Regions from separate parts of the Rhizobium sp. BK289 genome, predicted to be linked through region 1. Evidence: predicted binding sites of a transcription regulator. Region 1 holds the regulator's gene; each other region holds the start of a gene.
The links. The regulator PhoB, encoded in region 1, activates phosphate uptake and scavenging genes when phosphate is short. The targets are predictions, from matches to a motif close to TGTCATNNANCTGTCAT.
Positions count from the first base shown of each region.

Region 2: phnF (phosphonate metabolism transcriptional regulator PhnF) is a predicted target of PhoB. The motif match lies at 777-793, and genes of this name have one in related genera.
Region 3: phnC (phosphonate ABC transporter ATP-binding protein) is a predicted target of PhoB. The motif match lies at 826-842, and genes of this name have one in related genera.

Region 1 is NZ_JACHZO010000005.1:291,876-294,138, forward strand. It holds gene pstB (phosphate ABC transporter ATP-binding protein PstB) at 1-97, shown strand, start outside; gene phoU (phosphate signaling complex protein PhoU) at 149-862, shown strand; gene phoB (phosphate regulon transcriptional regulator PhoB) at 894-1,577, shown strand; gene FHT84_RS12280 (GcrA family cell cycle regulator) at 1,768-2,263, opposite strand, start outside.
Region 2 is NZ_JACHZO010000021.1:64,965-67,227, forward strand. It holds partial or broken gene FHT84_RS31590 (hypothetical protein) at 1-19, shown strand, start outside; gene phnF (phosphonate metabolism transcriptional regulator PhnF) at 27-761, opposite strand; gene phnG (phosphonate C-P lyase system protein PhnG) at 863-1,339, shown strand; gene phnH (phosphonate C-P lyase system protein PhnH) at 1,339-1,965, shown strand; gene FHT84_RS28805 (carbon-phosphorus lyase complex subunit PhnI) at 1,969-2,263, shown strand, end outside.
Region 3 is NZ_JACHZO010000021.1:70,934-73,196, forward strand. It holds gene FHT84_RS28825 (DapH/DapD/GlmU-related protein) at 1-106, shown strand, start outside; gene FHT84_RS28830 (pyridoxamine 5'-phosphate oxidase family protein) at 200-754, shown strand; gene phnC (phosphonate ABC transporter ATP-binding protein) at 978-1,832, shown strand; gene phnD (phosphonate ABC transporter substrate-binding protein) at 1,928-2,263, shown strand, end outside.

The DNA.
Region 1 (2,263 bases):
TCTCGGCCATCTGGTCGAGGAGAACGACACCGATAAAATGTTCACCAATCCCGACGATTACCGCACGCAGGATTACATCATGGGCCGTTTTGGTTGATGATATCAAGCGCGCGGCCCCTTTCACACAGTTCACCTTGAGGATAGAAAAATGGTCTCCACACACATTCTCTCTGCCTATGACGAAGACCTGAAGTTCCTGACGCGCCGTATTGCGGAAATGGGCGGCCTGGCCGAGCAGATGGTCAGCGACAGCGTACGCGCATTGGTCCAAAGCGATGCTGCCCTTGCGCAGAAGGTCATCTCCGACGACGTCGTTCTCGACCATGCCGAGCGCGAAGTCGGCGACAAGGCGATCGTCACCATCGCCCGCCGTCAGCCGATGGCAGCCGACCTTCGTGAAATCATGGGATCGATCCGCATCGCTTCCGATCTGGAGCGCGTCGGCGATCTCGGCAAGAACACCGCCAAGCGCGTCATCGCCGTGCAGGGCACCGGCGTTCCGCGCCGTCTCGCCCGCGGCATCGAACACCTTTCCGAATTGGCACTGAGCCAGCTCAAGGAAGTTCTGGATGTCTACGCCACCCGTTCGCCCGACAAGGCCGTATCGATCCGTGAGCGCGACGAGGAAATCGACGCCATGTACACCTCGCTCTTCCGCGAGATGCTGACCTACATGATGGAAGATCCGCGCAACATCACCACCTGCACGCATCTTCTCTTCTGCGCCAAGAACATCGAGCGCATCGGCGACCATGCCACCAACATCGCCGAGACGATCTATTACATGGCGACCGGCGCTCAGCCCGAAGGCGAGCGTCCGAAGGATGATACCGCCAATACCGTCGGCGCGGTGACGGAATAATCTGGAAGTGAAGAAAGGAGACCATAAGCGCATGGTTCCGAGAGTTGCTGTTGTAGAAGACGAGGAAGCGCTCAGCGTTCTGCTGCGCTACAATCTTGAGGCCGAAGGCTTCGAGGTCGACACGATCCTAAGAGGCGATGAGGCTGAGCTGCGTCTCCAGGAGCGCATCCCCGATCTCCTGATCCTCGACTGGATGCTCCCCGGCGTATCGGGCATAGAGCTCTGCCGCCGGCTGCGCATGCGGCCGGAGACGGAGCGCCTGCCGATCATCATGCTGACGGCCCGCGGCGAGGAAAGCGAGCGCGTGCGCGGGCTTTCGACCGGCGCGGACGACTATGTCGTCAAGCCGTTCTCGACGCCGGAGCTGATGGCCCGCGTCAAGGCGATGCTGCGGCGTGCCCGTCCGGAGGTGCTCTCCACGGTGCTGCGTTGCGGCGATATCGAGCTCGATCGCGAAACTCATCGCGTTCACCGCAAGAGCCGCGAAGTGCGGCTGGGGCCGACGGAATTCCGCCTGCTGGAATTCCTGATGTCCTCGCCCGGCCGCGTCTTCTCGCGCTCGCAGCTGCTCGACGGCGTCTGGGGTCACGATATCTATGTCGACGAACGCACGGTCGACGTCCATGTCGGCCGCCTGCGCAAGGCGCTCAATTTCTCCAATATGCAGGATGTCATCCGTACCGTTCGCGGCGCGGGCTATTCCATGGAAGCCTGAGCGGCTTGCCGCTCGGGTATCAACATTACAGCTCCACGCGTCTTTCAAGACGCGTTAAGGTCGCTGTAACATCTTGAAATGCTGCATAATTTTCTCTTAAATCGATTCCGGTTTAAGGAATTATGCAGGAGCGGCGGAAATAGAAAAACGGGCCTCGAGGGGCCTGTTGCTCTTTGTCTTGCTGTCACTTTCAGCCGTTGTTGCGCCGGCGGTCATGCACTGGCTGGTAGGCCATGCGCTGATGATAGGTGCAGTAGGGCGACGAATCCGGGCTGTCATTGCCGCAGAAGTGGAAATCGTCCTTCAGCGGATCGCCGACCGGCCATTTGCAGGTGCGCTCCGTCAGCTCCGTCAGGCCGAGGCGGCGGGAGATCGGAACGACGACGTTCGCAGCCGGGCGATACTGGATTTCGTTGACGGAATCGACCTCGATCTCTTCCTTCAGCATGGTTACGCCCTGCTGGCGGGTGACGACCGTCCGTGTTGCAACGCGCGATCCGTAGCTCGTGGCGCGGGGTGCTGCAGCACTGCGCTTCGGCGTGCGCGTCGCGGTTGCCGTGCCGCCGGCCTTCGCTCGGCCGGGAAGGTTCAGGCGATGTACCTTGCCGATAACGGCATTACGGCTCACGCCACCGAGCTGCGCAGCGATCTGGCTGGCGCTCAACCCTTCGGACCATAGCTTTTTC
Region 2 (2,263 bases), on a different contig from region 1:
TTTTCAGCCGATTCCCTAGTGCGGCATCAGTTCTCGACGGTGAAGCGCACCCTGTCGGCGGCGAAGCGGGAAATCGAATATTGCACGGGGATATTGTCGAGATCCGCATTGAGCGCCTGGGCAACCAATACGATGGCGCCGGGGGATAATTGCAGATCGGTGAGATCGCCTTCATCGGCATGCGTTGCGGTGATCTCGGTGACGACGCGAACGTAATCGGGCACGCCAAGCTCCTTGAATGCCTTGGTGATCGATCCCGTCGCCCGATAGATCTCAGCGATATCGCCAAAACGATCCGCCGGGAACCAGCTGGTGGCGCGCGATACCGGACGATGATCCGCCTGGCCGAGCGTTTCCAGCCGGATCAGCGGCGTACCCGTCTTGATCTTGAGCTGCCGGGCCAATTCGATACTCGCGGCCTCTTCGCCCGATGCAAGCAGCACGCTGCGGGTCTCACGTACCTGGTCGCCGATCCCTTGCGAAAATCGCGTGCGCCTTGAAATCGGGAAGCTTAGTCGCTCCTTGCGCTCAATCAGCGTGCCGCGTCCTTGCACGGCGCGGACAATCCCTTCCTGCGCTAGTGCCGCGAGCGCGCTCCTGATCGTGTGCCTGTTGACGCCGAACTGCAGTGCCAGCACCGTTTCCGGCGGCACCATACCCGTCTGGTCGAAGTCGCCGTGGTTGATCGAGGTCCGAATCCGGTCGGCGATCTGCCGCCAGAGCGCCACGCCCGTTTGCCTCTGGATCTTCTGCCCTGCCATTTCGCCCACTCGCCCTGTCACACGCTTGTCACGACTCGCTAATAGATATAAAACTATCTTGTATGGTTGTCTATATCAATAGACATTTAGAGGAAGGCGCGATGAATTCAGCACAAAGGCAGGAAGCGGCCGCTCAGGAGCGTCGGGAACGCAAGCGCGTCGCCGATCTCTTGGCGCAGGCCGAGCGCGACGAGCTCGAGGCGGCCTGGGAAGCATTGCCGAGCAAGCCGACGGTACAGCCGGTGCGCGGACCGGAGACAGGGCTCGTCATGGTGCGCGGCCGCATCGGCGGCGGTGGCTCCCCCTTTAACCTCGGTGAAGTCACGGTGACACGCGCCACCGTCAGGCTGGCATCCAATACAATCGGGCACGCTCACGCGCTCGGCACGGATCGGGAAAAGGTCCGGCTTTCGGCCATCTTCGATGCCCTCTGGCAGCAGTCGGCCACGAAGGAGTTCGTCGAAAGGGCAATTCTGCAGCCCGTGACCGAACGTATCGAAAACTATGATCGCAAGCGCGCGGAAGAGACGGCGGCAACCCGCGTCGATTTCTTCACCATGGTTCGCGGAGAAGATTGATGAGCCTTTCCAGCACCCCAACCTTCGGCAACGAAGCCCTGACCGGCGGCTTCATCGATCCGGTTTTCGATGCCCAGAGTGTCTTCAAGAAGGCAATGGACGCCATGGCACGTCCGGGCACCCTGCAGACCGTTGAGGCTGACGTCGCGCCGCCCGCTCCACTCGGTGTTGCCGCTGGCGCCATCGGCCTCACCCTTTGTGATCACGACACGTCTGTCTGGCTCTCCAACAGCCTGGCAAGATCAAGCCTGCCGGAATGGCTCGGCTTCCACACCGGAGCGCCCGTCATTTCGGATCGGCTGGAGGCGCAGTTCGCCTTCATCGAAGCCGGCATGGCGCTTTCCTCCTTCAGCCAGTTCGGCATCGGCACCCAGGAATATCCCGATCGGTCGACCACGATCGTTCTGGAAGTCCAAAGCCTGGAGGGCGGCAAGGAACTGGCGCTTTCGGGGCCTGGCATCAAGGATGTGACCATGATCGGCCCGGTTGGGCTGCCGGACGCGTTGCTGCGCATCTGGAACGACAATCGCGCGCTCTTCCCGCGCGGCGTCGATCTCATCCTGACGGCGGACCGGCAATTCCTCTGCCTGCCGCGCACCACCAAGATCACCGCAACGGAGTTGTGACATATGTATGTTGCCGTTAAGGGCGGCGAAGCCGCCATCGCCAATGCTCACCGGCTGCTGGCCGACCGTCGCCGCGGCGACCGCTCGCTGCCGGCAGTCGGCATCGACCAGATCGTGGCGCAGCTGGGGCTCGCCGTCGATCGCGTCATGGCCGAGGGCTCGCTTTATGACCGCACGCTGGCCGCGCTTGCCGTTCGCCAGGCGCGGGGCGACATGATCGAGGCGATCTTCCTGCTCAGAGCCTACCGCACCACTCTGCCGCGCTTCGGTTATTCCCAGCCGCTCGACACATCAGCAA
Region 3 (2,263 bases), on a different contig from region 1:
GGATAGGCTTGCCTGGTGGGATTGGGATCACGACCGCCTGCGCACAGCGCTTGCCGACTTCCGCGCCCTGTCTGCGGAAGATTTCCTGGATCGCTACGCCGCCTGAGGACGCTTTCGACCCTCATCGGGCTTGCGAGGCGGTGACAAGCGATCCAGCTTTCAGATGATCCTTGCAAGGACGGGATCGAGAGGAGTTTCCATGGCGAAGCAATTTTCCAGCATCGACGACCGGCTGCGCGATTTCATCGCGCGGCAACATATATTCTTCACGGCGTCCGCGACATCGGAGTCCCGTGTCAATGTTTCGCCCCGCGAGACGCTGTGCCTGCGCATCATATCCCCTAACACGGCTATCTATCTCGACCGCACCGGCAGCGGCAACGAGACCGCGGCGCATATGAAGGCCGACGGGCGGCTGACCATCATGTTCTGCGCCGTCGAAGGGCCGCCGATGATCCTGCGCCTCTATGGCCGCGGCCGGATCATCCATCGCTCGTCCGCCGAATATCGGGAATTGCTGCACGCTCACTATGCGGACGAAGAGCCGCTCGGGGCGCGGCAGATCGTATGGCTGGACTTCGATCTCGTACAAACGTCCTGCGGTTTCGGCGTGCCGCTTTTCACCTATGAAGGCGAGAGGCCGAGCCTTGATCAATGGGCGAAAGCCAAGGGTACCGACGGCATTGAGGAATACCGGCGCGAGAAGAACAGCTTCAGCATGGACGGCCTGCCGACAGGTATGTTTGACGGCTAAACTCCAAGGAAAGCCCTCAGCCGGCTAATTTTGCAAAATCGCCGGGAATTGTAACAGCAGTTACATAAAACTGACATTGGAGCTTCATGAAGCGGGACTAATCGGTTGCCTTGTGGTCGGCGCCAGCCCCTTCGAACTCCTTTGGAGACAGAGGCACGCGCCCATTCTTAGCACCGGTACCGCTGAAATTTCTGCAGCCCGGCAGCCGCGAAAGGGAAGCACTATGTTCGAACTCAGGAATGTCTCGCGCCGGTTTGGCAACAAGCTCGCTGTCGATTCCGTGACTTTGGACATTCCGCAGGGACAGATGGTCGGCGTCATCGGCCGTTCCGGCGCCGGCAAGTCGACGCTGCTGCGCATGATCAATCGCCTCTCCGATCCCAGCTCCGGTTCCATCCATTTCGCCGGTACCGAGGTCTCAAAGCTCAGCGGCCGTGCATTGCGCAGCTGGCACCGCGACTGCGCCATGATCTTCCAGCAGTTCAACCTCGTGCCGCGCCTCGACGTGCTCACCAATGTCATGCTCGGCCGCCTCAACCATCGTTCGACGGTGCTGAGCCTTCTCTCCGTCTTCACCCGCGAGGAGCGCATCCAAGCTATTGCGGCGCTGGAGCGCCTCGGCATCGAGCAGACGGCCCTGCAGATGGCCGGCACGCTTTCCGGCGGCCAGCAGCAACGCGTCGCCATCGCCCGCGCCCTGATGCAGCAGCCGAAGATGATGCTGGCCGACGAGCCAATCGCCTCGCTCGATCCGCTGAACGCCAAGATCGTCATGGATGCGCTGCGAGATATCAACGAGCGCGAAGGCATCACCGTCATCACCAACCTGCACACGCTGGATACGGCGCGCAACTACTGCGAACGCATCGTCGGCATGGCAGGCGGCAAGGTCGTCTTCGACGGCAAGCCGAGCGATCTGACGGCAGCAGCCGTCAAGGAAATCTACGGCACCGACAAGGACGGCGCTGGCATCGATGAGACCATGACGTCGACATCAATCAACATTGCCGATCCGGCCGTGCAAGCCGCGGCGACAGAATCTGCCGGCCCGCAACCGCTGGCGCTGGCCGGTCTCTGAGGGGGACGGCCGGGATCGAATGCCCGCGTCAAGGGCGCATTTCTTCTATCAGACCGAAGACATCCGGGGACACCGGTTAATCAGGAGACGAACCCATGTTGAAGAAAGCACTCTTTGCCGCTACGGCGCTCGTTGCGCTCGCAGTCGGCGCTGCTGCCAACGCAGCTGATCTCAAGGAATTCCGCGTCGGCATTCTCGGCGGCGAAAACGAAGCCGACCGCCTGCGCAACTACGCCTGCCTTTCCGACCACCTGAAGAAGGAATTCGGCTTCGAGAAGGTTTCGCTGTTCCCAGCCGCAGACTATAACGGCGTGATCCAGGGCCTGCTCGGCGGCACGCTCGACTTCGCAGAACTCGGCGCTTCCGGCTATGCAGCCGTCGCCATCAAGGACCCGAAGGCCGTTACCCCGATCCTGACCACGCAGCAGACC